Regions from separate parts of the Ornithinibacillus salinisoli genome, predicted to be linked through region 1. Evidence: a T-box and tRNA genes for the amino acid it is inferred to sense, from the RefSeq annotation. Region 1 holds a T-box; the other holds one or more tRNA genes.
The links. A T-box is a leader RNA that pairs with one kind of tRNA and senses whether it is charged. The one in region 1 lies ahead of ileS (isoleucine--tRNA ligase), so its partner is inferred to be a tRNA-Ile.

Region 1 (16,963 bases):
TGCTTGCGTACCTGAATAATCAAATTCTGCTGCTTGGCCGATAACAATTGGTCCTGATCCAATTACTAGTATTTTCTGGATGTCTGTACGTTTAGGCATATACTATCTCCTCGCTTCTTTTTTGATTTTGTTTTACCATGTTTAAAAATTCATCGAATAAGTAATTTGTATCTTCTGGTCCAGGAGAACTTTCTGGATGATATTGTACAGAAAAAGCTGGATATGCAGTATGTCGAATTCCTTCTACGGTACGATCATTCAGAGCAATTTGGGTTAATGTTAGACCAGTATTATCTAAGGATTCCGCTACTACCGCATACCCGTGGTTTTGTGATGTTACATACGTTTTACCAGTCTCTAAATCTTTTACTGGATGATTGCCACCTCGGTGACCAAACTTTAGTTTCTCTGTCTCTGCACCACAGGCTAATGCTAATAATTGGTGGCCTAAGCAAATCCCGAAAATTGGTATATATGGTACAACTCCCTTAATCATTTGAATGGCCTCAGGAACATCCTTTGGATCTCCAGGTCCATTTGTTAACATTATCCCATCAGGTTTTAGACGAAGAATATTTTCTGCGCCATAATTATATGGAACAACAGTTATATGACAATTACGTTTCGTTAATTCTCTTAAAATCCCATGTTTCATACCAAAATCTACTAAAACAATACGTATGCCTCTTCCCGGTACAATATATGGTTTTAGCGTAGAAGTTTGTTGCACTTGGTCGTTTCTAAGCGGAATGCTTTTCAAGCTCTCTACAATACCGTCTACAGATACTTCCGTATTGGTGATATACCCTTTCATCGTCCCATAGCTTCGGATAATCCTTGTTAATTTTCGTGTATCAATTCCTGCAAGTCCCGGGATGTTATGTGCTTTGAGAAAGGTATCAAGATTTTCATCGCTTCTAAAATTTGATGGATGATCACTAACTTCCCTAACGATTAATCCATTGATAAAAGGAGCGACAGTTTCAAAATCATCTCGATTAATTCCATAATTCCCTATTAATGGATAGGTCAGAGTGACAATTTGTCCACAGTAGGATGGGTCTGAGATAATTTCTTGGTAGCCTGTCATGCTTGTGTTAAAAACTACTTCTCCACTAATATCTTGATCACTGCCAAATCCATAACCGCTAAAAACTGTTCCATCTTCTAAAACTAATTGACGTTTAATCATGTTGACACTCCTCATAGACAATTTTTCCTTCAGCAATCGTTAATACAGGTACACCAGTAACCTCCCAATGATGGAATGGTGTATTTTTTCCTTTAGAATAAAATGTATGTTTATCTATCTTTGAATTTCTAGTTATGTTCACTAACGTTAAATCTGCGACCTCGCCTTCTGCAAACCTCCCGTATGGAAGATTAAATACACTCGCAGGTTTAACAGTCAACCAATCTACTAGTTGATTTAATGTAATCTTCTTTTGTTTTACTAGAGTGGAATAAAGTAAGGAAAATGCGGTTTCAAGCCCAACTATGCCAAAAGGGGCGTCAAGAAATCCGCTTGCTTTTTCAGCTTCAGTATGTGGCGCATGGTCCGTTGCGATAAAGTCTATCGTTCCATCAAGTAATCCATCTAACAATGCCTTTTGATCCTCACGACTACGAAGAGGTGGATTCATTTTATAATTTGCATTATCTTCCAAAATAGATTCCTCATTTAAGAGTAAATGGTGTGGGGTTACTTCAGCCGTTACATTAATTCCAGCTTTTTTAGCATCGCGAATCACCCGCACGGATTCTTTCGTACTTACATGACAAACATGATAATGACATCCTGTTGCTTCGGCTAGTAGCACATCTCTAGCAATCTGAACAGATTCACTTAAGGAAGGGATACCAGGTAGCTGCAATCTTTCACTAACTGCGCCATCATGAACAACTCCCCCATAGACGATGGAATTATCTTCACAATGGGCAACAATTGGTTTTCCACAGGCCGCCGCTTCTTGCATTGCACGTAGCATGAAGTCCGCTGTCTGTATACCAACTCCATCATCCGTGAAAGCGAAGACATCATCCATTTGCGCTATTTCTTGAATCGATGTGAGTTCTTTTCCACCTAGTTGCTTTGTAATCGATGCATACGGTAAAACGCGAATTACCGCATCTTCTTTAATTTTATCTAAGAGCATCTTTACATTTAAGGGAGAGTCTGGAACCGGATTCGTATTTGGCATTGCACAAACTGTAGTAAATCCTCCACGTGCAGCAGCTTGAGTACCAGTTAAAATCGTCTCCTTATACTCTCCACCAGGTTCTCTCAAGTGAATATGCACATCAATAAAACCAGGTAATAATAAATTATTTTTTCCATCCACAACTTGATCCGCATCAAAAGAAAGATTCTTTCCGATCCGTTTTACCTTACCTTGATCAATCCATACATCACACGTTTCCATTTCCTCATTTGGTAATAATCGTTTAACACTTTTCAAGAGCATACTCATTTGACTTCCCCCATCCTTGTAATAGTTGCGTGATAATAGCCATTCTTACATAAACTCCATTTTCCATTTGTTTAAAAATTCTTGATCGCTTACATTCGACTAATCCGGAATCAATTTCGACCCCTCGGTTAACTGGTGCAGGATGAAGAATAATGGACTCTTTTTTCATTCTCTTTTCCCGTTGTTTCGTTAGTCCATATTCTTCTAGATAATTCGTTGTTTCTGTTTGGTTCTCATGCCTTTCATGCTGTATTCGAAGCAACATTAAGACATCACAAATTTCTACTGCCTCATCCATTGAAAGATACGGAAACTCTAAACTATCATCCTTAAAAGTTGGAGCAGCACTGAAGAATACTTCTGCACCAAGTCTTTTTAATGCTTCCGCATTTGATTTGGCCACTCTGCTATGCTTGATATCACCAACAATAACGACCTTTAAATTTTCAATTGTTCCATATTCTTGATAGATCGTTAACAAATCCAACATACACTGTGTAGGATGTTCCGCTTTACCAGCACCTGCATTAATGATAGGAATTGTTATTTTTTCTTTAAGCTCTTTAAACCAATCATCAGATTGATGGCGTATGACAAGTAAATCTGCTCCAATTGCTTCAAACGTTTTCGCTGTATCATAGAGTGTTTCACCCTTCGTCATACTGGAGGTTGCTGACTGAAAATCCAGTACATTCATTCCTAATCTTTTTTCAGCAACGGTAAAACTCATCTTCGTTCGTGTACTAGGTTCAAAAAACAAATTTGCCACAAAATGATTCTGATTACATCGTTTTGTCCTATTACGATATGCCTCCGCAGTTTCTAAACACGTATAGACTTCATCATTCGTCAACTGATTTAAAGAAATAAAATGTCTCATGTGATCCCCCCAGTTTTATCTCATAAAAAAACCTCTTTGCGTTTTTGGTCGCAAAGAGGTACACGTGTAGCTAATTATAGACACGTTTTTCTCAACGACCTTGTAAACCTCTCTGGATTTACGTTAAAGGTCCTTATTTACTTTTCATAAATGGAAACTTGATCCATATCGTCTATTTCATCAAGTTGAACAACAATAATTTCCTTATCTGATGTAGGAATGTTTTTTCCTACATAATCTGCGCGTATTGGTAATTCCCTGTGTCCACGATCCACAAGAACGCCTAGCTGAATTTGTGAAGGTCTACCAATATCCATTACAGCATCCATCGCAGCTCTAACCGTTCTACCTGTATAAAGCACATCATCTATTAAAATTACCTTTTTATTAGTTACATCTACATCGATTTTTGTATCTTTTAATTCAGGTTCATTTGTTTCTACTGTTTTTTGCAAATCATCTCGATATAATGTAATATCTAGCTCGCCTATTGGCACCTCTAGGCTCTCAATCGATCTAATCTTTTCTTGTAATCTCTTCGCAAGTGGAACACCTCTTGTTTTAATTCCAACAATGACTATGTCTGATCCGCCTTTATTTTTTTCAAGTATTTCATGAGCTATTCTTGTAAGTGCTCGGTTCATGGCATTATGATCAAGTACTTCCGTTTTTTTCTTCATTCCTTCACCTCTATAGAAAAACCCTTTATTCCATGAGGAAAAAAGGGTTTTGGATATACTTATCTCAAGTAAGTACTTACTCCGCTTTCCTTTTCAGCCTCACGGGACTATCTTAAAGGATCATTATTCATTTCACTTATTATTTCAGACTTCGAGATGGCTGTCAATAGATTTTTTCAATTTCTGAAAGGACTTCTCTAAAGTACTGCGGTAGATCAGCCTCAAATTGCAACCATTTTCCTGAAGTAGGATGTGTAAAACCAAGGACTTTTGCATGTAAAACTTGACCATTTGTATTCATTGTTTTACGTGGACCATATTTTGGATCTCCAACAAGTGGAAAGCCAATATACCTCATATGTACGCGAATTTGATGAGTTCTCCCAGTTTCAAGCTGACATTCGATATGTGTGAAATCTTTATACCTATTTACTACTTGAAAGTGAGTGACTGCATTTTTACCAGTTTCTACTACACCCATCTTTTGCCTGTCTTTTGGATCTCTCCCAATTGGTGCGTCAATCATTCCAGTGTCATGATCAATGACACCATGAACAATCGCTTCATACTTTCTCTCAATATCTTTTGAAGCTAATTGTTCTGCTAAGCTGGCATGGGCTGAATCGTTTTTGGCAACAACTACTAGACCACTTGTATCTTTATCAATTCGATGTACAATTCCTGGGCGTTCTATTCCATTAATTCCAGATAAATCATTACAATGGTATAGTAAAGCATTAACTAGTGTACCACTCTGGTGGCCTGCAGATGGGTGAACGACCATGCCCTTTGCTTTATTCACGACTAACAAATCACTATCTTCATAAACAATATCCAATGGAATATTTTCTGCATCGATTTCCAACGGTTTTACCTCGGGAATAGACCAGCGTACAACATCTCCAACCTGACATTTATAATTAGCTTTTACCACTTGATCATTAATTGTAACCATATCCTCGTTAATCCACGATTGTACTTGTGATCTAGATTTATCTGGATTAATCATTGCCATTAATTTATCTATTCTCGTTTTAGCTTCTGATTCTGTAACTACGTGCTCTAAAGTCATTTAAGCTTTTCCTTTCTTCTTCTCATCTAAAATAGTAGCAATAATCACAAGACCAACCCCAACAACTAATGAGGAATCTGCGATATTAAATATAGGGAAATCATATCCGAAAATGATGAAATCAAAAAAGTCCACAACTTCTTGATGCATAAGTCGATCAATAAAATTTCCAATTGCTCCCCCTAAAATAAAGCTTAAGGCAATGGCAAAGAGTTTATTTTCTTTTGCGAATTTATGCATGTAGTATAGTACACCTATTATTACAATGACCGTAATAATATAAAAGAATACCATTTTTCCTTCTAAAATACCCCATGCAGCTCCACTATTCCGATGAGATGTTAAATTAAAAAAGTTATCTATAATCGTAATTTGTTCATATAACTCCATGTTTTTTACGACAAGCCATTTTGTAAATTGATCAATTCCAATAATTATTACTGCGATTATGTAATACCAATACATTCTCCTGGCCTCCGAATTCTTATTCTATATTTTTTCAACAACTTTACAACAAATTCATTATTAATCTTATACTTAAATTCGTTATTTTTCAATGTTAGAAAACTTGCTTATTGCCTAGCCTTTATGGCAATAGCCTTAACAGGATAGGAAAGTATCATATTTCCAATAGCTCTTTTCGCATAGTTTGTTGGTCATTTTATATAAACTGCGACATAACTTTTGCGTAGATTTACTTTCACAGTCTAATTCAATAGTGTGCTACAAAACCGCTCCGTCAGAATACTTCGCTTTCCGTGGGCACGGCCTCAGCCTCCTCAGAAGAAAACCACTTCTTCCGGGGTCTTCGGACACGTGCTGTTCCCACAGGAGTCTTCGTATTCTGCCTCCGCTGATGGTGATTTCTTGTTTAAAGAAAAGTGTTACTACTTCACTAGCGTAGGAAATACACGAAGACTCCTTGAAAAAGAAAAGCACTTTTTCTGCGTGCGATGTGTCGCTGACGTAGCGTTCCATGTCCTGCGGGAGAATAGGCATCGGTGAGACCCCACAGTGCGTAGCACGAGGAGGCTCACCAGCCGCCCTCGGAAAGCGAAGTGTATTTCCGAAGCGGTGTTGCGAGCGTTATATTAATTCACAATTTGTAGTCAGAGCAATTTTTGATATGTTCCTGCACATTTTACATCAATTGCTCATTAAGTTTCATTACTTGGAAAAGTATCCGTCTATTAGGAAATAGTATTTCCAAAAGAAAACCCTCTATTTCTAGAGGGGTTTCTTCCTATTTCATTATGCTGAATAATGTTCTTTTACAACATCTGCACAACGTGAACATAATGTTGGGTGTGCTGTATCAGTTCCTACTGAATCTGAAGCAACCCAGCAGCGTTCACATTTTTCACCTGTATGTTTCTCAACAGCAACATCAACATGTTTATAAGCTTTTGCTTTTTCATCCTGATCACTTATGACAGCTTCGGATACAATAAATAATTGATGTACATCTGGAATTGAATTTAATATCTCTTTTGTTAGATCATCTTTAGCTACAACCGTAATCCTTGCTTCTAAGGATTTACCAATGACTTTTTCATTTCTTGCTTCTTCCAATGCTTTATATACATCGTCACGTACAGCCATAAAGTGATTCCATTTTTCTTCCAGCCCTTTAAAATTAGCAACTTCTCTAGGCTCAGGAATGTCCGTTAAATGAACACTATTTCTTTCTACCCCTGGAATGTATTCCCATACTTCATCAGCAGTATGTGGAATAATCGGCGTTAACAACTTCACTAAGGTAGTTAATATTTCGTAATACCCAGTTTGAATACTTCTACGGCGTTGATTATCAGCAGCTTCGATATATAAAATATCTTTAGCAAAATCGAGATAGAATGAACTTAAATCATCTGCACAGAAGTTATGAATGCGATGGAAAATAGGAGAAAACTCATATTTTTCATAGCTTCCACGTACATCTTTTAAAAGTTGCTGTAATCGATGAAGCATGTATCGATCCACTTCTTGCATTTCAGATTCTGGAACTCGGTCTGTTTCCGGATTGAAATCAGCTAAATTTGCCAGCATAAACCGGAAAGTATTTCTAATTTTACGATACGCCTCCGAGGTTTGCTTCAAAATATCATCAGAAATACGTACATCTGCTTGATAATCAACAGAACCAACCCAAAGTCTTAGAATGTCCGCTCCTAATTGCTTTAACACTTTACTTGGTTGTATAACATTTCCAAGTGATTTACTCATTTTTCTACCGTTACCATCTAACACAAATCCATGACTAATAATATTTTTATAAGGAGCTTTTCCAGTCACTGCCACGGATGTAGATAATGATGAATTAAACCAGCCACGATATTGGTCACTACCTTCTAAATAGATATCTGCTGGACGTCTATGGTCATCACGCTCTAATAAAACACCTGCATGGGAAGAACCCGAGTCGAACCATACGTCCATAATATCCGTTTCTTTGGTAAATTTACCATTTGGACTGTGTTCCGAAGTAAATCCTTCCGGCAATAATTCAATGGCTTCATTTTCAAACCAAATATTAGACCCGTGCTTTGCAAATAATTTAGATACATGTTCAATCGTTTCATCCGTAATAATCGCTGTCCCATCTTCTCCATAAAATACTGGAATTGGAACACCCCATGTACGCTGACGTGAAATACACCAGTCCTCACGATCACGAACCATATTATATAATCTAGTTTCTCCCCATGACGGGTACCAATTAACTTCTTTAATTTCATCCAAAATGTTTTGACGGAAGTCTTTTATTGATGCAAACCATTGTGAAGTTGCACGGAAAATCGTCGGTTTCTTCGTTCTCCAATCATGTGGATAAGAATGCGTTATAAATGATAACTTCAGTAAAGCTCCTACTTCTTCTAATTTTTCAGTAATAACTTTATTTGCTTTATCATAAAACATACCTTCAAATCCAGGAGCTTGTGCAGTAAATACACCTTTTTCATCTACTGGACACAATACGTCAATTCCATATTTTTTCGATATAAAGAAATCATCTTCACCATGTCCAGGGGCAGTGTGAACACAACCAGTACCTGCTTCCGTTGTTACATGGTCACCTAAGATTACAAGGGAATCACGATCATAGAATGGATGTCTAGCTACAACTTTTTCCGCGTCTTGACCTTTAAATGTTTTTACAACATGAGCATTTTCCCACTCTAACTCATTCGTTACCGCTTCAAGTAATTCCTCTGCAATAACAAAACGATCCCCATTTACTTCCACTACCACATAATTTAATGATGGATGTAATGCAATCGCAAGGTTTGCTGGGATTGTCCAAGGTGTAGTTGTCCAAATAATGATTTTATCACCATTGTTTAATACACCTTTTCCATCATTCACTTCAAAGGCAACATATATCGATGCAGAGCGTTTATCTTGATATTCAATTTCCGCTTCAGCTAACGCGGATTCTGATGAAGGAGACCAATAAACGGGTTTTAACCCTTTATAGATATATCCTTTTTTAGCCATCTCACCGAATACTTTAATTTGCGCAGCTTCATAATCCTTCGTTAACGTAATATAAGGATTATCCCACTCCCCGCGAACACCTAGTTGTTTAAACTGGGTACGTTGATTATCCAGCTGTCCCATCGCATATTCCGCACACTTTTGTCTGAATTCAGCAATACTCATTTTTTTACGGTCTATTTTTTTATTTTTTGTTAATGCAGTTTCAATAGGCAAGCCATGAGTATCCCATCCTGGCACATATGGGGCATGATAGCCAGTCATAGATTTGTATCTTGTAATAAAGTCTTTTAAGATCTTATTCAGCGCATGACCAATGTGGAGATCACCGTTTGCATATGGAGGTCCATCATGCAAAATGAATAATGGTCTTTCTTTTGTGCGATCCTGTCCTTTTTCATATAGATTCATTTCTTCCCATTTTTCTTGTCTTTTCGGTTCTTTATTCGGCAAATTTCCACGCATCGGAAATTCTGTTTTCGGCATGAGTAACGTATCTTTATAATCCATACTCACTTTTCCTCCTTCATTATCTTACAAAATAAAATTAAAAAAAGCCCTCTAGCATCCCAAAAGGGACGAGAAGACTCGTGGTACCACCCTTATAAATTTAAAATAAATCATTTTAAATTCACTTGATATTCGTAACGTGAAATATCCGTCCATTTCTACTTGACATCTTTCGAATGGATACTCAAGAGTGATTTTCTAAAAGCATAGCTGTATCAGGCTTACACCATCCCTGACTCGCTCAAACAGTTCATTTGCTTCTATACTTTCTCTATCATAGTATTTACAACAAATATAAACTTTTAGAGAACACATACATCTGTGTATGAATTATATGTAAAAATCCATAAAACGTCAAGGTTTATGACTCATTATTAATTAATTCGAGCTCTTCACCCATCTCAACATCGAATAATTCATCCCAATCATCCGTCTTAATCATATCTAACTGTGCTTCCACAAGCATTTTCATACGAGTTCTAAATACTTTTGCTTGTTTCTTCAATTCTTCAACTTCTAAGGAAATACGACGAGATTTTGTTAATGCTTCATTAATAATACGATCAGCATTTTTTTCAGCTTCCTTAATAATCAACTTGGATTCCTTTGTAGCATTCCCTTTTAATTCTTCCGCAGTTTCTTGTGCAATTAGAATCGATTTATTTAATGTTCCTTCAATGTTCGTAAAATGGCTAAGCTTTTCATTCATTTGCTCCACTTTTTCTTTAAGTTCTTTCTTTTCTCTAATAACAATTTCATAATCTTTAATGACTTGATCTAAAAATTCATTAACCTCATCTTCATCATACCCTCTGAAGCCTCTTGTAAATTCTTTATTATGAATATCTAGCGGTGTTAATGGCACAAAGGCCACCTCCTCACAGTATTTAGTAATTCTATTTATAATAAACACGTATAATATCGTTATTATGTAAATTTCGACAAATAATTCCAAACTCCTGCAAAAATTGAGAAATATATTAAAAAAATTATTTCAATTGGTTAATCTCTTAAAACGGCAGTAGTAATTCTTATTTTCTCTTTCTTGGTATGTCCATTAATACTTACAAGCTTACTTCTTCCCTTACCACGTAAAGATATGAGATCGTTTTCTTGGAGCATAAATTTACCATCTTCAACTAGCTTATAATTCACTTTTACTTGTTTTTTTTCAATATATTCGGAAGCTATTTTTCTAGAAATATGATAAATTTCTTTCAAAACATTATCTAATCTCAGTGACGAGACCGTTTGGTCCACTTCTACCCAATTGGGTTCTGTTTGGATAAGTGATTGCATAGCTTTTTCTTCAATTGTAATATTAGACTTTTTAATTGATGTTAAATTAGCAACAACATATTGTGCAATATCATCTGTTGTCATAATTTGAATAACTCCATTTTCGACAACAATATCCCCAAGCTTTTTTCTTTTAATTCCTAAAGATAGAAACGCCCCCATTACATCAGGGTGTGTTAATGTAATAAACTTTTGTGGATAAGTGGCTTGTAATAGGGTCAACTGAAAGTCTTCTTCTGATATATTCTCATAAAATGGTGCTATAATTGCTCGCTTTCGTTCCGTGTACGAACCACCACCGAATTGATGAAGTGTTACATCTTCATGACTAGTTCCGATTAACATTTCAACAATTTGCTGTTCTCGAGGATCTAAAAAATCAGTAATCTTAGCCTGGTATGTTCTTTCCACATCGTTTATCCAAGACAAGACTTGGTCAATAAATTCATGTTCTTCTTTTCTAAAATGTTGATAGATATCCATTCGTCATTTCCTTTAATACGCAATAAATCGATATAGTTCCCACAAACCTGGTCTTGCTAAGTTTATGACTAGTATTCCTACTAGAGGTGAAAGATCAATCATACCAAGTGGAGGTATAATTTTACGAAACGGCTCTAAATACGGTTCACAAATCTTTGCTAAAAAACTTCCGAAGGCTGACTCACGTGCACCAGGAAACCATGACATAAAAATATAAATAATTAACCCAAAGCTATAAATGCGTAGGGCCATATCTAGTAAATTAAATATTTGTGCTAACATATATTACCATCCTTTGTTAAATTCTTCTACTTCCGCAAATGACTCCGAAATGGATCCAGATACATCTACATTGTCTGGCACACATAAAAAAGTTTGCGAACCAAGTTTTTGCATTTTACCATTAAGTGCATACACAGTGCCACTTAAAAAATCAACAATTTGCTTTGCTTGCTGAAGATCTGTACGCTGTAAGTTAATTACAACTGCTCTCCTATTAATAATGTTATCCGCTATTTCCTGAACTTCATTATAAGTTCTAGGTTCACAAAGCACGACCTTTGAATTCATTTTTTCGATACGTTTTAAATTAACGACATTATCTCGAGCTGTTGTTGCTGGGAAATCCGGTTGCTCCATACTCTCTTCTACATATTCGTATTCTTCATCCATGGTAAAGAAATTTTTAATTTTATTCTTAATGCTCATTGTTTCACCCCATTACTCCCTATTATCCTACAAGTTTAGAGCCAATTCGGATGTGTGTAGCTCCTTCTTCAACGGCAATCTGATAATCATTACTCATCCCCATTGATAGAAATTCACAAGATGCATGTGAAAAATTACTATCTCTTATCATATCTCTTAAAGCAGCTAAATCTCTAAAGATCTTACGTAAGTGTTGCTCATCATTTATATGTGGAGCCATGGTCATTAAACCAACTACACGAACATTCGGATAGGGAGCTAGTTCTCTTACAAACGGTAATAAATCTTTAGGATTTATTCCATGCTTCGATTCTTCTCCACTCACGTTAACCTGTATAAAACAATTTACTTGCTTCGAAGCACGCTTGTCTATTTCTTTTGCTAACGATAGTCTATCTAAGGAATGTATAGCTTCTACCTGATCAACAACTTCCTTTACTTTTCTTGACTGTAGTGTACCGATAAAGTGCCATTTTGCTCTATTATTAAAGTGGTTGTATTTTTCCTGAAAACCCTCTAGACGATTTTCGCCAAGATTTGTAATGCCAGCTTTAATTGTTTCTTCTGTTCGTTCTATTGTAACATATTTTGTCACACCAATTATGGTAATTTCTTCGGGATTTCGATTACTTTTATTACATGATTGCTTAATATGAGACAAAATCGTGTCTAAATTTGCTGCTACATCCATTATAACCAATTCACCTCTTCATTAGAATCTCCTTAATCCGATATATCCTAACATTCTTCCTGTTTTACCTTGATCTCGTCGATGTGAGTAAAATAGCGATTTCTCAGTATACGTGCAGTAATTAGATATGTCTATATTATTACGAAAAACACCACATTGTAAAAGGATTTCGACATTTAATTGTTTTAAATTCAGTAAATATTTATATTCTCCCACGTGAACAGTCGTTTTTTCTCTTAACTTAGGAGAAACATGATCAATCACTTGACTATTTACTTCATAATTTTCTTGTGAAATACATGGTCCGATCGCAACGAGTAATTTTCGTACATCAACACCTAAAGATTGTAATTTCTCTACCATTTTTTCAGCAATTCGATTAACAGATCCTTTCCATCCTGCATGAGCGATCCCGATATATTTCGATTGCGGGTCATAAAAGTATAATGGTACACAGTCAGCAAAAAAAGCTGTGCACAATAAACCAGTCTCATTAGTTATAAGTCCATCGGTGCCTTGGATGGAACTGTCATAATCCATTGCCCCTTTTCCTTTATCTGCTTGTGTTATAACTTGAACATGCGAATGATGAACCTGCTCGCCTGAAGCCCAACTTTCTAGTGGGAAATTTAACTGTTGTGCTAAACTCCTACGATTCGATAATATACTTTGCTTTTTATCTGGTACATGTAAACCTAAATTTTGCGAATCATATGGGGTTTCGCTTACTCCTCCAATTCTTGATGTAAAACCTGCAATTAAGTTTGGGTTTAATTCTTGCCACTTTTTAATCGATAGAAACGATTCGTTTTCATGTAAAAAGACATCTGCCATACAACTCAACCCCTTTTTCATAACTTCTACTATTTTAACATATATTACAACTGTATTTATGTGAAAAGGGTTTAATCTATTAATAATCGTTGGCTTGAAGCATCTCTCACCAATATAACATCCATACCGATCGTAACAATTTGATCCCAGTAAATAATTAGTTCATCTGATTTCCCAAAAAAACCCCCTTTGTCACGTAAATATATAATCAAAGCAATAATTCTTCCGCGATTAGGGTCAATTTCTAAGTCTGAAATATGCCCTAGCCTTTTTCCATCATTAATGACAACGACTTCTTTTGTTTGAAGCTCCGACAATGTGACCATCCAAAATCACCCACCTTATAAAAAATGTATATGCAGTCCACTTTCGATTTATCCTTTACAAAACATGTTAGAAACCCTTCTTTGCATAGTTTTATGTAATTTAAAAATATGTTTTATAAAAGATTGCTGCCTTTTCCAAGAAATGAATCTTAATCAGTAATTGATATATACTACTACATATCAACTTGGTTCCCCTGCACAGGGGAACCAAAACGAGAAGACGCAGGCTACTCTAAAGGGTAGGGGACTCATCGACTTCGCTTAAAGAAGGGACCAAGTACGTTATTCGCTCTAACTACTATGAGAATACCTGTCTTTTCGGATAATATGGGAACAGACGTCACCATGCTCCATTCATCATTTTTATCTCTTCGCTGTTCTGTAGGAGTCACCATGCATTTAATACGCATGTATAGCGGCTTATAATGTCATCATAAAAAAAAGAACAGGTGAATTTCACCTGCTCTTCTCTTCTAAGTATTATTACATTTACTTTATAATGTTTTATATGCTATTCAAACATTTGCTTATTCATTTGACTTATGGCTGCTTTTTCTAAACGGGAGACTTGAGCTTGGGAAATACCAATCTCATCAGCAACCTCCATTTGTGTTTTCCCTTGAAAAAACCGCTTATTTAATATCATTTTCTCGCGTTCATTTAATTGATACATTCCCTCTTTTAAGGAGAGCTTATCCACCCAAGTTTCGTCTTTATCCTTTTCGTCACTAATTTGATCCATAACATAAATAGGATCACCACCATCATTATAGATTGGTTCAAATAACGAGACAGGATCTTGAATAGCATCCATTGCAAATACAATATCAGAGTGAGGAACTCCCATCTCCTCTGCAATTTCCATTGGAGTTGGTTCTTTGGATGTCTTATTAATTAATCTCTCTCTTACCTGTAAAGCCTTATAAGCAATGTCTCTTAGTGATCTAGATACACGTATAGGATTATTATCCCTTAAATACCTTCTAATTTCACCAATAATCATTGGAACGGCATACGTAGAAAATCGAACATTATGACTCAAGTCAAAATTATCAATTGATTTCATTAAACCTATACAACCTACTTGAAATAAATCATCTACGTACTCCCCACGATTGTTAAAACGTTGAATAACACTTAATACTAGACGTAAGTTTCCATTTACAAGTTCCTCTCTAGCTGAAATATCTCCGGCTTGCATTTTAACAAATAGCTTTCTCATTTCTTCATTTTTCAATACTGGTAATTTGGATGTATCAACACCACATATTACAACTTTATGTCTAGTCATTCTGTACCCTCCCAGTTGGAGATGCTGTTCATGGACAGTATCTCCGCTAGGAAGGGATTTTATGCAAGATTACTTTTTCACAAATAATGAAATAATGGCTAAAATGCTTATCACAACTAGGCTAGACCATTTTATTAAATTCTTTTTTTAAACGCCTAATAATTTTCTTTTCTAAACGAGATATATAGGACTGTGAAATCCCCAACATATCTGCTACATCTTTTTGAGTTTTTTCTTCTTCTCCAATTAAACCAAACCGAAGCTCCATAATTTGTTTTTCTCTAGCATTTAATTGGGATAATGCATTTTGCAATAAATGTTTATCTACCTTGGTCTCTAAATTTCTCGTAATGATGTCCTCTTCCGTACCTAAGACATCAGAAAGCAAAAGCTCATTGCCATCCCAATCGATATTTAATGGCTCATCAAATGAAATTTCTGACTTTAACTTATTATTTCTTCTTAAGTACATGAGAATTTCATTTTCTATGCATCTCGATGCATATGTAGCGAGTTTGATTTTCTTTTCAGGGTTAAATGTGTTTACCGCTTTGATCAACCCAATAGTTCCAATACTTATTAAATCCTCTATATTAATTCCAGTGTTTTCAAATTTACGTGCAATATACACTACTAACCGTAAATTTCGTTCAATTAATACCGCCCTAGCTGATTTATCCCCATTTGGTAGTAATGCTAGCAGTTCACTTTCCTCTTCCTTCGACAATGGTGGTGGTAATGCCTCACTTCCACCGATGTAGTAGATCTCTTCGGACTTAATTCCTAATTTTATAAGAATTTTATACCACCATAATCGAATCCTTAATTTGAATAATCTCAAATTTATCTCTCCTTTTTTGGCAGATAAGTAAGTATAAACTTTCATATCCTGCGTAAGTGTAACTAAGGCATATACCATAAGACTTGATGAATAATAAATGATCTAATAATCAGGCTGACTGTACAGCAGACAATTTAAAGATTTGTGGGTGTAGTAAACAATGGTATCTGTGATCTTTCGTCAAATCCCCAAATTGAATACCAATCAATATTTTATTTGTCATTATTTTTTCTTCATCATAGTAAACTACTAATTGTTCTGGTTTAATGGCAAATAAAAATCTACTACTTCCTTCTACTCCATGATAAGGTATAATCTGAATATATTTTTCCCAGTTTTTGGGTATTTTTTCAATATCCAAATTTTCATGTGCTGTCCTAAGACTTTCCCATTCACCTTGTGTAAACCATTGTTTCAAAAAAGGTTCGTCACAAATAATGACTGCCTTTTGGGATAGTGGAGCAGTAAGTTGATTACCACTGTCTATATATCCAGTAGTTGAAAAAGAATCTTCTTTAATCGAGATAGTCACAGAATATAATTGATCATAGCGTATCTTTTCAACTGCATGCTTGTCCATACGAATCTTCGTAAACCACCAAGCGATTGGAAAACCAATAATTACAAAAATCCAGCTAATTGGATCACCAAAACCCCTATCAAATGTCAAAAACCCTCCTTGTGATAAACCAATTGGATTCTGGAAAAGAAAGTGTGCTGCTATTAAACCACCTCCGACAGAAAAAGAAGTAAAATAGAATAAAAATAGTAACTTAATTGTCCGATACACGGAATAAAAATGAAAACTACTTAGAATAATAATTACTGAGTAAAGTAGTTTCCCTATTACAGTCGTAAAAAATGAGCCTGGATAAAATACTGTTATCGGGACTAGCAATGATGCAACTAAAGCACCGATAAAAAGTCTATATTTTTTTACATTCTCCTTTGCTAATGCTTGTGTAAGCAATAAAAGCATCATATCAAGAAAAAAATTTAATACCCAGACAACATCAAGATAAATAGTCAACTTACTCTTCCTTTCTAACAATCAAGAAAACTTTGGGCTATGATCAGTACTGGACGTGAGAAAGAGCCTAGCTGTAGACAAAGTATAGCTTAGTTAATGAGCGAAGTCTGTCACTTCTTGTATGCACAATATCGCTAATTTCAACTAGTTATCGGAAAGTTTGTCGGGAAAATAGGTATAAAAAAAACGTATAGTATTTACTATACGTTTCTTTCCATTTATTTAGTTAGTTTACCGGTTTTTATCCCTATTTCGATTTCGTAAAAATGTAGGGATATCTAAGGTATCTTCCTCTTGTTTTGGACGGTGCTGTTGTTGAACAGATTCTCTAGGTTCTTCTTTTGTTGCA
Region 2 (16,963 bases), on a different contig from region 1:
AATAATAAACATTCATTTTAATATCTTTTTTATCTTGTAATTGCATTGGTTTTTTTAATATTTCCCATTCGTCAACAGGTTCATGTGTAGCAAAGTAAACATTATGAATTTTTATATTTCCACGTAATAAACGTTTCATTGCTTTCGTTTTTTGAAATACCACTGCCACATCTTTTTTTAGATGATTTTTCCAGTCAAACCCATGATGAATGAATCGAATAACAGTAGATGTCTTATTTTCATATTTATGTAACCAAACTTCATTCTCGTCCTTGTTAATATGAAGCACTTCATAATTACTATGTTTAGTTAGACTATTAGCGATTGTATACATTTTAAAAAGCTCATTTACATACATTCAATTCGTCTCCTCCCCTATTGTACATCATACCAAAACTATCACTATTTTTCTTGGTATGAAGAAGAAAAAAGAAGCTGTTTAAAACAACTTCTTTTATAATGAATTGTTATCTGTCGTTTGATTAAAAAGGTTAGGAATTATTTTGGAGCGGATATTTGGCATATTCATGGACAATGTTACTGCCAGTTTCCGCAAAAAGCTTACAGCAAGAATTGTATTCATGACACGGTATCGCCATTTATAGAGTAAGGAAATCACTGTTACAATGCATGTCAGAAAAACAATAACTCTCATATTAACACCCTTTTCATAGTATGGTGTTATTAGTTATTTCATGAAAAAATTTATTTATGCATATTGCTTACAAATAAGAATCTTCATCAAGTTGATATAACTTCTTTTATACCTGTTTCCGTTATTAAATTTTTTACTGGTATATCAAATTTTTCAGTTGGCATGGCGTCAATAAATTGCATATCACTCACTAAAGATACCGTTTCCCCTCCATAACTTTCAAGTAGACGGTCATAGTAACCCCCACCAAAACCAATTCGATAACCAAATTTATCAAATAATAGTCCGGGTACTATTAATAAATCAATTTCTGACAAGTCCGCAATTTTCGTCTTTTCCGGGTTAGGTTCTAATAAATTGTAATATACCATTTCTAATTGATCGAAATGATGTAATTCATAAAACTGCAATCTTTTTTGTGAAGGAATACATTTGGGGACAAGCATCTTTTTTCCTTCGTTCCACCCTGATTGAATAATAGATTTTGTATCCCATTCAAACCCTTGTGAAACGGTTATACCAATAGTTCTTGCCTGTTTCCAAAGATCTGTACGAATTAATTGATGTAAAAGCCTTTGTTCTATTATTTTCTTATTTTCATTGTTAATGTTTTTCAGTTTATGTATCATAGCTTTTCGTAATTTTTCTTTAGACATACAAACACCCCCAACTTTATTATTATACAATAACATTATCACAACAAGATAAAATTAAAAAATCCTCTAAACTGACAATAAAGTCAGTTTAGAGGATTTTAGTTTAATTATTTTGTTTCACGGTGTAACGTATGTTTTTTTAGACGTGGACAATATTTTTTAAGCTCGATACGCTCAGGATTTGTACGCTTATTTTTTGTAGTAATATAATTACGATCCCCTGTTTCCGTACAAGCTAATGTGATATTTACGCGCATGTTTTTCCCTCCAAACTATAACAACTTGCTTTATAGGCATCTTATGATTCATCTCAGACTTATTTATAATAGCAGAAGTTTTGAAATCAATCAAGTTGATAATGGAAAAAATTAATTGTTTTCTCTTTCCAATTTATATGGTATAACTAGTAATGTAAATGAAATGGAGGTAAACAAATGATTTTAGCAGGAATAACTATCATTATAGTGGCTATTGCCTTATTTGTTGTTTCTTTTTTCCTAACTGATAAATTTGAAAAACTTGAAAGCGAATTAGAACAATTGTCCATATCAACTATGCAGGAAACTTATCAATTAAAGAAAAAAGTAAAGATATTGGAAGAAGAATTACTAACAGAAGATATGTCAATGGAAGTTGCAGCAACAACAGAGGATGAATAATTAAATTAAAAAGTTAGGTGAAAATCATGAAACATTCAATTCGAGCATTTGCAATAGGTTTATTTTCAGCAGGTTTAATAACACTTATTGTCAATTACTTCGATAATGGATCTAAACAAGATCTTTCAGAAGTGGCAGTGGATGACTTGATTAGCGAACTCGAAAACGAAGGGTATCGCGTATTAGATGAGTCAGAGTTTATTACTCTTACAGTGAATGACGATTCAGATGAAACAGAAGCAGAAGCAGAATCCACAACAAAAGAAGACAATGAATCGGAAGAATCCGATCAAGCGGATGAGCAGGAAGAATCAGAATCGAATTCAAACGAAAATGTTGAAGAAGCAGAGGAAGTAGACGATGAATCTGAACAGCAATCCGTTCAATCCTATACATTAACAATCGAATCTGGAATGCCAACTTCTACAATTAGTCATGAATTGGAAGAAAACGGTATTATTGAAAATGCTGATGAACTTATTCAATATATGGATTCTGAAGGATACAGTCTACGAGTCCAATTAGGTGAATTTACTATCACTAGTGATATGAGTCACTACGAGATAGCTGAAGCCATTACTAGATAACTAGATAGAAAGAGGAAGCAATTAGTTCGTGTGACTAAATTGCTTCCTCTTTCTTATGATTTAATAGTTTAAGTTGTAATTCTCACCTTTTACCAAAAATAAAATACTTTCACCGATATTTGTGATGTGGTCTGCAAATCGCTCAATGTATCTCGCACTAAATGCGATTTGCATGATGTACTGAATATGGTCTGGTTTCGTTGCCGTTTCATTTAGTAGAGTGGTAACTACATGTTTATATATCTTATCAACTTGATCATCTAGTTCTGCTAGTTTCTGTGCTACCGAGATGTCCTCATATTGGAATGCACGTATAGCTGTTTGTAACATTTCTAATGTGATGTTACGCATTGTTTTTAACTCCGGAGGAACAGTTATATTACATTCATCACCTAAATGAATGGTTGACTTGGCAATATTTTTAGCGTTATCCCCCATTCTTTCAATATCTGTAACAATTCGTAAGGCAATAATTAATCTCCTTAAATCAGTTGCGACTGGTTGCTGTTTCGCTATAAGTAAAATGGTCTCATTATTTATAGCCATTTCGTCCTGGTCAATTTTTTTATCATCCTTAATAACAGCTTGCGCAAGCTCAATATCTTGATTATATAACGCATCTAGTGCTCTTCCTAATGCATTTTCTGTTTTGTGAGCAAGCTCAATAATATCACGGTTTAATTCTTCCATTTGCTTTTGAAACTGTTCACGAATAACCAATCCAACTGCCCCCTTCAATATATTACATCCTTATCTTAACAATCCATTATAAAGTTTTCATAAATTCTATGTAAAATTAATGTAAAAAAACCCTAAGATCCAAATGTGGTCTTAGGGTAAATATTATTCGTCTACTTCATCTTCTTCATCATTAGAAGATTCTCCCTGATCTCTTTTTTCTTTAAGTTCAAAATACGCATCTAAAATTCCTTCACCGATCTTATTATTTACAGGGTGACGATTACTAATAGGAGCTGTGTTCGGCACAATTAAAGCAAACGCAATTTCCGGTTCATCAAATGGTGCATAGCCAACTAATGATAAGTTTTCCGTTTCATACATAACACCATTATCCCATTTTTCATTCTCAGCTGTTCCTGTTTTTCCAGCTGGGTTATAATCCTTATCCTTGAAATAACTGTAGGAAGTACCTCCTGATACTTGGAAAACTTGACGAAATCCCTCCTGAACTCGATCGAGTAGATTTTGGTCCATAACTACACGGTTAAGGACTTCTGTATTTGTAGATTTAAATAGCGAGCCAAGTTCATCCGTGTTACTAGGATTACGTACCTCCTTTAAGAAATGAGGACGAACTCGATAGCCATCGTTGGCAATCGTAGACACATACTGAGCTAATTGTAACGTTGTAAATGTATCGTACTGTCCAATAGCAAAGTCCATTAGAAGACCTGGATTGAAAGCTTCGTCCCCTTTATATCCTGTTTCTTCATATGGAAAGTCAATACCCGTTTGTACACCCAAACCAAATTGCATAAAATAATTTCTCATCTTTTGCCAAGCATCTGTGTTGAAGGATGCTGTCTGTCCATTAGGGAATGGGTATCTATTTTCCCCACCCATCTTTAATGCGACATAAAACATATAAACGTTGGATGAACGTCGTAATGCTCCAATATCATTAAGTGATCCAAGTCCTGAAGTCCAAGAACCTTTAGATTCCCCACTTGCAATAGTAATCGGACTATCATAAAAAGATGTACCTGGTGAAATCACTCCAGATTCAAAACCTGCTAAAACAGTTGCGCCTTTAATTGCTGAACCAGGACGATGCGCATCGTATAACGCTTTAAAAGCAACATTTTCGAACTCATTTTCTTTGGAATCATAGTGTTGGCCAGAAACGGCTAGCAGTTCACCAGTCTTAGGATCCATTACAACAGCAATTGCATCCTCCATATATTTGTTTGCGGATGGATTTACATCATAAGCTGTTTTTAGTTCTTTCCGAATAATTTCATCCACTTTTTCTTGAAATTCCATATCAATGGTTAGAACCAAGTCTTTCCCGCGTTCCCCCTGTACAACTACTTCTGAATCAATAACATTTCCATTTTTCGTCGTATATTGTATTTGTTCTTTTCTTCCTCGTAATAAATCTTCATATTGCTCTTCTAATCCACTTCTACCAACACGATCATTTCGACTATAACCTCTGGTTAAATAATGATCTTCTTTTTCAGCTAAGATTCCTTGATCTTGGGAAGTTATTGATCCCAGTAAGCTTCGGAATGTATCCTCATACGGATATTCACGATCCCAATCAGTCGTCGCATTTATACCCTCTAATTCATGCAAATGTTCTGCTACTTGTGCATATTCCTCAGGGGTAACATTTTCATTTTTTACAATTTGTGGTGATAAGGAATAAGCTTTATCTAATTCCTTCTTAATTAAGATAACCTCATATTGCTCATCTGTAAAATTGCTAATTTCTTCATCAGTAATGCGGTCCAATATTTCATTATATTGCTCTGCATTACTCATTTCTGACGCTTCTTCCAATGATAAACGTTCATCTGCTTCTTCTTGATTTTTTAAATACCAGTATTCTTTTTTATTTCGTTCTGTTATTGATTTGATCTGACTATTTCTTTCTGCTTTACATTCTTCTAATTGATCTGCATCATCAATTCCTTCACAATTTGCAAGCATAGTTATATATTTAGATAGCTTCTCTGCTACATCTAACTTTTTAATTGCTTGAACACCTTTAGGAGGCGTATACGTGATTGCATATAAAGGTTTGTTATCAACAACTACATTTCCATTTCTATCATAAATTTTTCCCCGCGGAACTGGAATTTTCGTCGTATCTTGAATCGTTTTATCGATCTCTTCTTGGAAGCTCTCTCCATTTAATATTTGAACAACACCTAATTGAAGGATAAGAACTGAGAATAGTAAGAACACAATAAAAAATAATATATTTAAACGAAAAGGCAACTGTGCCTTCTTCTTTTTATTCTTTTTCATCTTTCTCCCCCATTAAAACTTTTTTATAAGACTACCCTATATTATATCACCATTTTTACTATAAACGAATAGTATTAACGATTTTTTTCGTCTGATATTTGATCTTTAATAAGTACTTCTTTTTGTGGATTGGTTAAATATATATTTCTTATTGAAATATATATAAATAAATGAAGAGCACCAAAAATAATTAACAGAATTGGTATAATTTTTTCAGCTTCAAATAACGAAACCGCACATAGAAAAACAGTGATAGAAACCACTCGTCCGATATTTAAGAAAAATTCCCGGACCACAATATATTCAATTCGTAATTCTTTTGCCTTACGTGCTTTACCAATAACATCATATGTCAATGACATATATGGAACGTTAATGATTGGGTATGCAATTCCTATCAAAATTCCATATATAATAAGTGTTACATAACTGGCATGTATTAAAATGATAAAAAGTGAAAGATATAGAAGCAGACTGCCAAAAAGGATGGATTGCTTACGTTTCGATTGTTTTACAAATTTTGTTGTTAAAAAATAAAAAATAAATGAACATCCCGAGAAGAATAAGTTAAACATACCAAGCGACAGTTCACTCTTGGTTACAATATAAATCCATATCGAAATAACAAACATGAAAATCCCTTCACGCAACCCTTGGAAAACATGGGCATTAAGTATTCTAGCCCAATTTTTATTATGTTTTCTTTCTTGTACGATTCTCTTAAAATAAAAGCTACCTTCTGCTGATCGCCGTTTTAGAAATAAACTACTGACAACAGCACAAATAAATAAAATAAATGACACAGTAAAAATAACTGTATAACCTACATTTTCAGACATTCTCGAAATAATTATTCCCGCTGATATAGGAGCAATCATTCCCCCAAAAGATTGTAAAACACCCAAAAATCCATTAAAAAAGTCTCTCGTTTCAGGTTCAGTAATTTCAAATGTCAATACATTAAACGCTAACCAATAAAAACCATAGCCAATACCCAATAAACTCCCTAGCAAAAAATTATATGTAGCAGCTTTTTCACCAATAAAGAGCACACATAAAAAAAATAGGGATAAAAATATTACACCTAATCTTAATACAATTATACGATCTACTTTTTTGGCAATTTTACCTGCAAGTATAAATGTTATTGGTTGAAATAGGAAGATAGCTAAATTATAAACTGCAATTGTAATATAATCCCCAGCCTGCTTCCATAAATATATATTTACAAATGTATTTGATAAGAAAATCCCTAAGGAGTATAGTCCACCAATTAATAATAATAGAATAAGATCACGATTTACTTCCGTTTTACCAAATAAATGTTGAAAATTTTTCTGCATATCGAATTGCTCCTTTTACTTTCCATTTATAGTTTAAGCAATTCACAATTGGATATGCACAAGCTTTTTCAAGCACAAAAAAACACGAGGAATTCCCTCGTGTTTTTCCTTATACTTTATTTTGCTTCGCTATAGTTTTTAGCAACTTCATCCCAATTAACAACGTTCCAGAATGCTTTTGCATAATCTGGGCGTTTGTTTTGGTATTTTAAGTAATATGCATGCTCCCAAACATCAAGACCTAATAATGGCGTTTTTCCTTCCATTAAAGGAGAATCCTGATTAGGAGTACTTGTAACTTCTAATTCTCCATTGTTAAGTACTAACCAAGCCCAGCCGGAGCCGAAACGAGTTGCAGCAGCATTTTCAAATTCTTCTTTGAATTTATCAAGGCTACCAAATTTTGCATTCAATTTCTCTGCAAGTTCTCCAGATGGCTCTCCGCCTCCGTTTGGAGATAGTACTTTCCAGAAAAGACTATGGTTAGCATGTCCGCCACCATTATTACGAACTGCAGTACGAATGTTTTCAGGTACTGCATCTAGATTACTTACAAGATCTTCAATAGACTTTCCTTGAAGGTCAGCATTGCCTTCAAGCGCACCATTCAACTTCGTTACATACGTGTTATGATGCTTTGTATGGTGGATGTTCATTGTTTCTTTGTCAATTGTTGGCTCTAATGCATCATATGCATAAGGTAATTCAGGTAGTTCAAATTTAGCCATAATAAAACTCCTCCTTTTAATTAAATGAAAGGAATGAATATTCATCCTTTAATTGCAAGATTATCAAAGGTTTCCATTTGTTGCAAATCATATGCATACTTTCCACGATGTAAACGAGAAAAAGATATGTATATAAAAACAAAAGCACTAACGCCAGGTTAGCGATGTAGAGACTTAGTCAGCACAACGTTGATGGTTCGATGTCACTACGGAAAATAGTGATTTAAATGGAAGATACCCCAAAGGAGATTAGATAAACTTGATTTATCGCCAATTTCCTAGACAATTTAAAAAAACAAGCATGTATGCTTGTTGATTCTTAAAGTTAATGGTGGCTCGGGACGGAATCGAACCGCCGACACAAGGATTTTCAGTCCTTTGCTCTACCGACTGAGCTACCGAGCCATAGTTTAATTTAATATTATAGGTAGTAATACTAAGCTTATCTTACTCACTGTGTCCCTACATCTAAAAGCTTATTCTGAGATGTTTGGTGCTTCGGGACAGACCTGCACATAGGTGTGTTTCATTGATGTTAGCGGTCAGCTACCGAGCCATAGTTTAATTAATATTATAGGTAGTAATATTAAGCTTATCTTACTCACTGTGTCCCTACATCTAAAAGCCTATTCTGAGATGTTTGGTGCTTCGGGACAGACCTGCACATAGGTGTTGTTTCATTGATGTTAGCGGTCAGCTACCGAGCCATAGTATAAATTATATTAAAGGTAGTGATTCTAAGCTTATCTTATTCACTGTGTCCCTACATCTACAAGTTGTTTCAGTTTTTAAATGGTGCTACTAACGCCCTAATATGTATGGAGGAGGTAGAGGGATTCGAACCCCCGCGGGCTTTGACACCCCTGTCGGTTTTCAAGACCGATCCCTTCAGCCAGACTTGGGTATACCTCCGAGTTATTAATGGTGGACCCTGCAGGACTCGAACCTGCGACCGATCGGTTATGAGCCGATAGCTCTAACCAACTGAGCTAAGGGTCCGTTATATTAAATTTATGGGGCGACCGGTGGGGATCGAACCCACGAGTGCCGGAGCCACAATCCGGTGCGTTAACCACTTCGCCACGACCGCCATAGATGTAATTAATATATAAGTTGGTAGCGGCGGAGGGGATCGAACCCACGACCTCACGGGTATGAACCGTACGCTCTCGCCAGCTGAGCTACGCCGCCACTTGGCTCCACAGGTAGGATTCGAACCTACGACCGATCGGTTAACAGCCGATAGCTCTACCACTGAGCTACTGTGGAATAATCTAAAATTGTTCCCTGATCTTGCTTTTGAAAGCTTAATCAAAGATGTTGGACCCCTACATCTTCTAGTTAATTCATAGAAGCATTGTGCTTCTAGTCAAGTAAGCTTGTTTTATTAGCAACGAAATATAATTTATCATGTTATAAAGAATATGTCAATAATTTTTAATTACTTTTTCATTTGCGTTACTTGGATATGTATGTTTAAAACGACAAGATTTACTATACCATCTCCACTTAAAGATTTCAATATAAACTTTTACAAAATTTCAAAGATGTTATTTTCAAAAAATAAAAGCAAAAATCGTACAGTAAAATTGATATACTGTACGATTTGCTATCCAAATAATAATTTGTGCACCTTTTAAAGATACTTATCAAAATAATTTCATCACTTTAAAAATTATTTTTCACCTAAAACCGCTTCAGCAATATTTACTGCATGATCTCCAATACGTTCTAAATTACTAATGATATCAACAAAGACGATACCCGCAGAACCACTACATAACCCTTCGTTCATACGAATGATATGTTTTTTACGGAATACTCGCTCCATTTTATCGATTTGATCTTCTTTTTGAACGACAGCTAGAGCCTCTTCTCTATTCGTGTTATCTAGAGACTTAATAGCTTGTTTCACCGTTAAAATGGTTAAATCGAACATATTATTTAAATCTTCTATTGCCTGATCGGTCAATTGGACCTTATTTGATATTTTATAATCAATTAATTCAATAATATTCTCAAAGTGGTCACCAATTCGCTCTATATCACGAACTGAATCCATTAAAGCTGTATGTCTTGCGCTTTCCAATTCAGACATTGACTCACCAGATAATTCAATAAGATAATCAGTTATTTTACGATCTAAACTATTTAATGCGCCTTCTATCTGAATAGCCATTTCAGAATGCTTCTGATGATGATTTGTTAAGTAGAGGTTTGTCTCCTCTAATCCCTTATATGCATATTCACCCATCCGAACAACTTCTGCCTTAGCTTGATCAAGCGCTAAAGAGGACGATTGTTGAATAAATATTGGATCTAAGTGTTGCGGTTTATATTCAATGATAACATCCTTACCCGGAACAATCTTAGTAACGGCCCAGGCAAGAGCACCAATAAATGGTAATTGAATCAATGTATTCACTATATTAAAACTACCATGGGCAAACGCTATGGTCATTTCTTTATTTAGAACGAACTGCTCTTGTAGAAATCCAACATAATTTGTAAAAGGTGTTAATAAAATTAATACAATTGTAGTACCAATAACATTAAAAATCACATGAGTTAACGCTGCTCTTCTAGCAGCAACGCTTGCACCAATAGAAGCTAGTATCGCAGTGATTGTTGTTCCTATATTATCACCAAACAATACTGGAAGTGCAGCTTTTAAGTCCATTGCACCATCCGCAAAAAGTGTTTGCAATATTCCAATTGTGGCACTTGAACTTTGAACTATTACTGTAAATACCGTACCTACGACTACTCCTAATATAGGAGTTTGACTCATCTCAAGTGTCAATTCTTGAAACACTTCCAATGAACGCAGTGGTTTCAATCCACCACTCATTAATTCTAATCCGAAAAATAATGCACCAAAACCAAAGACGGTCTGACCGATATTATTGATTTTAGTATTCTTAAAGAAGAATAAAAGGAAACAACCAATTGCTATTATTGGTAGGGCATATTCCCCAATATCTATTCCAATTATAAATGCTGTTACTGTCGTGCCAATATTAGCACCCATTATAACGCCAATTGCTTGTCTAAGTGTCATAAATCCAGCATTAACTAATCCAATGGTCAATACGGTTGTACCAGAACTACTCTGAATAAGTATAGTAACAATAATACCAGCTAAAACACCTAAGAAAGGATTGCTCGTAAAACGATCCAAAATATCGCGTAGTCGATCACCTGCTGATTTCTGTAAACCTTCCCCCATGTACTTAATACCAAGCAGGAAAATTCCCAATCCTCCAATAAACTCAAATAGGAGTGTCTGTAGATCAATATTACTCAATGATTACTCCGTCCCTTCATATACGTTGTTGAAATATATTAAACATGCCTTAATCATTATTGTTGAAGATAGTCGTTTTGTAAAGTATGTAAAGCAAAACTTTACATTAAATTTACAAACAAATTACTTACTCATTTGGCGTACTCCTATTATTTTCTACCCTCCCTATATTATTCGTAGTGAAAAGATAGGCAAAATAAAAACTCTTGCCTAAGTGATGCATTGGTTCGGCAAGAGTTGATAATTTATTCTTCTGCAATTTTTTCTACTAGTATTTTCGTTCCATCCACAACAACTATTCGGACATTACTATTCTTTGGAATCCATTGACCATTGGAAACAGCACTATAATCCTTTGAGTCGACACGTATAGTCCCAACTGGACGTAAATCATTTAGAGTTTTTCCTTCACGGCCCATTAAACCTTCATAATCTTGATTCATGGAACTATATCCCGCTTCTTTTGTTAACCGATCTTTTAAAGCAAGTTTAGTCCACATTTTTCGGCGTTTAAATACTTTTAAAAATAAAAACGATGAACCTACTCCGACCAATACCCCAAGTACAGCGTATAGACCAGCAGTAAACGTTGGTGCAGGTAGTGCAACTGCTGTTAACATACTAGCGACACCAATAGTAGCTAGCGTACCATCATTTAATAGCTTACCATCAATTACAATCAGTAATAATCCAACAAAATATATAATAAGCATAATGATAAGGGAGTTTGTTTCTAAATATACTGAAAAATAAACCGTAATAAATCCAATACCTAGTAAAGCAAAGAATCCACGCATATTTACAAGTATTTCACCAATCAAAAATAGAGTAGCAAATCCAGTTATTACCATACCTATCCAATCATAATTAAAAATTTCCATCTACATCCCCCTCCTTTACCTTTCATTCATAATACGTATGTAAGATTGTTAAAGTTTCACTAAAAGGAGCCACTTTAATGAAAAAAACTTTGCTTTATTTATTCATTATACTATTCTTAGTAAGTATTTATAAAGACATGACAATTGGAACACAAATAAGTGAAGATAAAAACGAATATTCTACTACAGTTGATTCTGAGCAAGCACGTCACTTTCAAGCAATAAAAATAAAAGTACAACCAGGTGAAACTGTGTTATCTATCGCGGAACAATTGAATGAATTTGAAAATACACCCTTAGTAATTGATGATATACTAACTGATTTTAAAACACTGAATCCAAATGTTAATCCATATGATATTAAGTCTCACTCATATTACTTCTTTCCATTATATAAAGAATAAATAACCAAAACAAAAGAGGCTGATCGAAATCAGCCTCCATAGTTATAGAAATGGTCCTATAAAAAGCGCAAATACGATGGAAATTGCCCCTGCGATAATGGCAATATTACCTAAAGTATCAGCATTTCTAGCTCTGGCCATGAACCCAACAATAATACCTGCTGCGCCCATAATAACTGGTAACCAAAAGAATGATACAATTGACAAAGCAATAGCTACCCAACCAAAGGCTGTGTTAGCCTCTGCACCTTCATCATCGTCTATTTGAACGCGTTGTTCACGATAATCGTCTGCAGTTAGCTCAGCAGCAGTTTCTTCGTCTCTATTGCTATACGTCTCGACTCTTTCCGGCTTATCGAAATTTCCTGGAGCTACAGGACCACTTTCGATCGGGTCACCATGATTTGGAGCATCTTCAATATTATCTCTACGGTTAAACTCATCCATAATCAAGACCTCCTTTATTAAGTTGAGGTGCATCTATAGTTTATGGTTACTTTCACATAATATAATGTTACTTTTTGGGAAAATAAACAATACCTTCTATATTTTATAATTTTGCCTTCACATAATGAATAGAAGTACAAGTTGAAAAATCCTAGTTCTTGCATATAGTGTAACAACAATCATAAAAAAGGAGTTACATTATGTCTACATTTATTAAAGGACTTGTAATAAGTAAAATGAAACAATTAACACCCGAGGAAATTCATGCTTATGGAAAAGATTATGGATTTACTGTAACGAATAAGGAAGCAAGAGATATTTGGAATTACTTACAAAATAATAAGATTGATCCATTTAATAAACAGGATCGTAATAAAATGCTAAAGGAATTAGCAAGAATCACAAATGTTGAAACGGCAAAAAAAGCAAACAAACTATTTCAAGAAATTGTTAAATACTATGGTTTAGAGTCATTATTCGAACAATGACTAAAAAGGAATCTTGTCAAAATTGACAAGATTCCTTTTTTTATTATTGATTAACAATTATATCTTTCAAATCAGAAATAAAGTTTCCATCTTTAATCATTTCTATTTCATATTTATATGGTGCTTTTTTATTCTTTTTATCTTCGCCTACATAAGGTGTTTCCAATATTTTCGGTATTTCTTTTAATTGTGGATGATGAATAATTTTATGCAGTGCTTCATATCCAATATGTCCAAAACCAATATTTTCGTGACGATCTTTATGTGCGCCACGTTCGTTTTTACTATCATTAATATGAACAACTTTTATACGATCAATACCGATAATTTTATCAAATTGATTTAATACACCATCAAAATCATTTACGATATCGTACCCAGCATCATGGATATGACAAGTATCCATACATATTGACAGTTTCTCATTATGGGTTACACCGTCAATAATCATTGCCAATTCTTCAAAGGTGCGTCCTATTTCTGAACCTTTTCCTGCCATTGTTTCTAAGGCTATTTGGACATCCTTATCCTTTTCTAAAACTTCATTTAAGCCTTCAATTATTCTTGGAATCCCTTTTTCTGCCCCTGCACCTACATGTGCTCCAGGATGGAGAACGATTTGTTTTGCACCGATTGCTGCTGTACGCTCAATCTCACTTCGTAAAAAGTTAACACCTAATTCAAACGTTTCTGGTTTTGTAGTATTTCCAATATTTATAATATATGGTGCATGAACAACGATATCTGAAATACCATTAGTGTTCATATGCTCTAATCCTTGGTCAATATTTAATTCCTCAATTGCTTTTCTTCTTGTATTTTGGGGTGCCCCAGTATATATCATAAACGTATTTGCACCATAAGATACAGCTTCCTCACTTGACCCCAAAAGCATCTTCTTCCCACTCATTGATACATGTGAACCTATTTTAACCACTTGGTACACCTCTCCCTTTTATCCTTATTTTTTATATTTAGTTTTTTTCGTAATCTGTCTCTTTATTGACTCTTGTTGCTTCTTCATTTTTTTCTTGTATCCAGGTTTAACTTTTTTAGGTTTACGTACTTGCTTCCAAGCTTCTTTTTCAACTTCCGTCGTGACATTCGTTCTTAAATTTCTTTCATTCCATGGTTTTGCTTCTTGCCATTGTCCATTTTTAATATCTGAAAAAGTAAATTGCAATCCTTTTTGTTCTAATTTTTGAATGAGCTGCAAATCATCCTCATGGTATAAACTAATTGCTGTCCCTTCCATTCCAGCTCTTGCTGTTCTACCTACACGATGAATATAAAAATCTTCCTCTTTAGGAATTTGTGCGTTTATGACGTGACTAACACCTTTAATATCTATTCCTCTTGCTGCTAAATCGGTAGCAACAATATATTGATAACGTAAATTTTGGATATCTTTAAGAACGCGTTTTCGTTCTCTTGGAGTTAATCCACCGTGTATTAAACCAACTTCTAGCCCCTTTTGTAGCAATTCATCTGCTAACACATTTGCTTTTTCTTTACCGTTAGTAAATATGATCGCTAAATACGGTTGAATTGCCTTAGAAAGCTCGAGTATAATATCTGCTTCTTTTCGATGTCTTACCGCTATTAGTCGATGTTCCATAGTTTCAGGTGATAATCGATCATCAATCTTAACATGTAATGGATTTTCTAAATATTTTTTGAAAAAATGTTCTAATCGTTGTGGGATGGTAGCAGAATAAACTAAGAGTTGTATTTCTTGATTACAACGCACAAGCAGTTGATCTACTTCTTGTATAAAGCCAAGATCAAGCATTAAATCTGCTTCATCAACGACAAAGGATTTGGCAGTAATAAGGGAAAGTGCTTCACTTTTGACTAGATCTAATATTCTACCTGGAGTACCAACTACAATTTGTGGTGGTTCTTTCAATTTATCTATCATCTTTTGTTTATCGGTTCCACCTACTAATAACTTGGCTTTCCATGTTTGTTCCATTTCAGCATACGTAATTACTTTCTTTACTTCATCAAATATTTGCGTGGCTAACTCTCTAGTAGGAGCAGTTATGACAAACTGTACTCCCCTTTTCGAAGCATCTATTTGATTAAATAAAGGTAATAAATAGGCATGGGTTTTTCCAGAACCTGTATGGGATTGACCTATTACACTTTTCCCTTTTAATATAGCAGGAATTACTTTTTGCTGTATTTCGGTCGGTTGTTTAAAACCTAATTTTTCGATTACATCCAGCAAAATAGGCTGAAACGCAAATTCATTGAATTTATTATTCATAAGCTGACTCCTTTTGATGATGCTATCATCTTAATACAATTTTCATTTCTATTGTTTACCTATTATCTGCTATTAAACAAATTGAAAAGGATCCGAATTTATATGTGATGTTATTATGTCGATACCTGTGTTTGTTAGGCTTTTATCTAAATAATTTTTTGTTCCGTTTTTCATTACCTTCTCTATGTAATGACCGGCATCAATAACGACTAATCCTAATTGCCAAGCTTCTTGTGCTACATGAAAAGTCATATCACCTGTAATAAAAATATCTGCACCTTTTCTTTTCGCAGCATGGATATACTTTTCTCCACTTCCTCCTAAAACGGCTACTTTCTTTACGTTTTTTGATAAATCTCCAGTTACTCGAAGACTCTTTAGACCTAAAGTAAGCTTTAGTTGATTACAAAATGCCTCTACATTCATCGCGTGTTCCAATTCACCTATACGACCAATTCCATACTGCTCTCCTTCATTTTCCAATGGAAAAATATCATATGCAGGCTCCTCATACGGATGGCTATTAGTCATTGCTTGTACAACTTTTTTCAAATTACTTTCCTGAACAATTGTTTCAATTTTCACTTCATCAACTTTTTCGATTTCATTCGTAGTTCCAATAAAAGGCTGTGAACCATCTAATGGTTTAAATGATCCTTTACCTTCTGTTTGAAAGGTGCAATGACTATAATTCCCGATGTGCCCCGCTCCATTTTCACCCAATGCGTCAAGCACTTTCGATTTATGGGAGTGTGGAACATAGATGGCGATCTTGTATAACGGCTCCCGATATGTCGGAACTAATACTTTCCTTGATCCTAGGTTTAATTGATCAGACAACATATCATTTACGCCTCCAACAGCAACATCTAAATTAGTGTGTGAGGCATAAACAGTTATATCGTTTTCAAGTAGCTTCTTTATTGTTCTACCTATGGAACTATCTGTATTCAATTGACGTATAGGTTTAAAAAGCATTGGATGATGTGCAATAATTAGGTTTACTTGTTGATCTATAGCTTCATCTACCACTGATTCCATCACGTCTAAAGTGACCATTATTTTCTTAACTGGTTGATTATGTGAACCTATTTGCAATCCTACATTATCCCAATCATATGCATGAGAACGTGGTGCCCACTGTTCCATTATCTTAAATACGTCTGAGTTAGTTAACTTTTGTCTCATCTGTTAAAACCTCCTCAATCATATTCAATTCTGACTCAAACTGTTTTATTTTATCCGTTGGTTTAACCTTTGCTTGTTGCAATTGCTCTATGACTCGCAAACGCTTTTCAAGTTCGAGTTTCCATTTATCATAGAATACACTAGGTCTATTCTTTAATAAAAATGGTCCAAATAGTATTTCTTGATCTGTTAATGACATCTGATTTTCACTTTTGTCTGCCACAATTATTTCATAGGTGTGTCCATTTTCTTCTGTAATACCCTCATGTGTAATAACATACCCATTATTAATTAACCAGGAACGAACATTCTTTTCATCTACATTTGGTTGGGCTATTATACGCTTAACTT

Region 2: it encodes a tRNA-Ile, which carries the amino acid that the T-box ahead of ileS (isoleucine--tRNA ligase) is inferred to sense. The anticodon was not compared.

The regions. Positions count from the first base shown of each region.
Region 1 is NZ_JBHUMI010000009.1:143,785-160,747, reverse strand. Features, by position in the region: gene carB (carbamoyl-phosphate synthase large subunit) at 1-99, opposite strand, end outside; gene ACFSTA_RS05685 (carbamoyl phosphate synthase small subunit) at 92-1,192, opposite strand; gene ACFSTA_RS05680 (dihydroorotase) at 1,185-2,471, opposite strand; gene ACFSTA_RS05675 (aspartate carbamoyltransferase catalytic subunit) at 2,446-3,351, opposite strand; gene pyrR (bifunctional pyr operon transcriptional regulator/uracil phosphoribosyltransferase PyrR) at 3,489-4,031, opposite strand; gene ACFSTA_RS05665 (RluA family pseudouridine synthase) at 4,195-5,103, opposite strand; gene lspA (signal peptidase II) at 5,104-5,568, opposite strand; gene ileS (isoleucine--tRNA ligase) at 6,355-9,111, opposite strand; T-box leader at 9,173-9,398, opposite strand; gene ACFSTA_RS05650 (DivIVA domain-containing protein) at 9,473-9,976, opposite strand; gene ACFSTA_RS05645 (YlmH family RNA-binding protein) at 10,114-10,893, opposite strand; gene ACFSTA_RS05640 (YggT family protein) at 10,906-11,175, opposite strand; gene ACFSTA_RS05635 (cell division protein SepF) at 11,179-11,601, opposite strand; gene ACFSTA_RS05630 (YggS family pyridoxal phosphate-dependent enzyme) at 11,624-12,292, opposite strand; gene pgeF (peptidoglycan editing factor PgeF) at 12,314-13,126, opposite strand; gene ACFSTA_RS05620 (YlmC/YmxH family sporulation protein) at 13,198-13,452, opposite strand; gene sigG (RNA polymerase sporulation sigma factor SigG) at 13,964-14,743, opposite strand; gene sigE (RNA polymerase sporulation sigma factor SigE) at 14,865-15,584, opposite strand; gene spoIIGA (sigma-E processing peptidase SpoIIGA) at 15,694-16,614, opposite strand; gene ftsZ (cell division protein FtsZ) at 16,846-16,963, opposite strand, start outside.
Region 2 is NZ_JBHUMI010000016.1:307,810-324,772, reverse strand. Features, by position in the region: gene ACFSTA_RS12225 (rhomboid family intramembrane serine protease) at 1-358, opposite strand, end outside; gene ACFSTA_RS12220 (5-formyltetrahydrofolate cyclo-ligase) at 742-1,311, opposite strand; gene rpmG (50S ribosomal protein L33) at 1,419-1,568, opposite strand; gene ACFSTA_RS12210 (hypothetical protein) at 1,746-1,970, shown strand; gene ACFSTA_RS12205 (hypothetical protein) at 1,997-2,557, shown strand; gene phoU (phosphate signaling complex protein PhoU) at 2,618-3,277, opposite strand; gene ACFSTA_RS12195 (peptidoglycan D,D-transpeptidase FtsI family protein) at 3,401-5,554, opposite strand; gene ACFSTA_RS12190 (MFS transporter) at 5,629-6,897, opposite strand; gene sodA (superoxide dismutase SodA) at 7,014-7,625, opposite strand; tRNA gene ACFSTA_RS12180 (tRNA-Phe) at 7,955-8,030, opposite strand; tRNA gene ACFSTA_RS12175 (tRNA-Ser) at 8,445-8,537, opposite strand; tRNA gene ACFSTA_RS12170 (tRNA-Ile) at 8,548-8,624, opposite strand; tRNA gene ACFSTA_RS12165 (tRNA-His) at 8,640-8,715, opposite strand; tRNA gene ACFSTA_RS12160 (tRNA-Met) at 8,740-8,816, opposite strand; tRNA gene ACFSTA_RS12155 (tRNA-Asn) at 8,820-8,894, opposite strand; gene ACFSTA_RS12150 (Na/Pi cotransporter family protein) at 9,301-10,932, opposite strand; gene ACFSTA_RS12145 (NfeD family protein) at 11,178-11,813, opposite strand; gene ACFSTA_RS12140 (hypothetical protein) at 11,891-12,217, shown strand; gene ACFSTA_RS12135 (hypothetical protein) at 12,260-12,664, opposite strand; gene ACFSTA_RS12130 (DUF2624 domain-containing protein) at 12,865-13,152, shown strand; gene ACFSTA_RS12125 (deoxyribonuclease IV) at 13,196-14,089, opposite strand; gene ACFSTA_RS12120 (DEAD/DEAH box helicase) at 14,114-15,424, opposite strand; gene ACFSTA_RS12115 (Nif3-like dinuclear metal center hexameric protein) at 15,497-16,612, opposite strand; gene ACFSTA_RS12110 (tRNA (adenine(22)-N(1))-methyltransferase) at 16,593-16,963, opposite strand, start outside.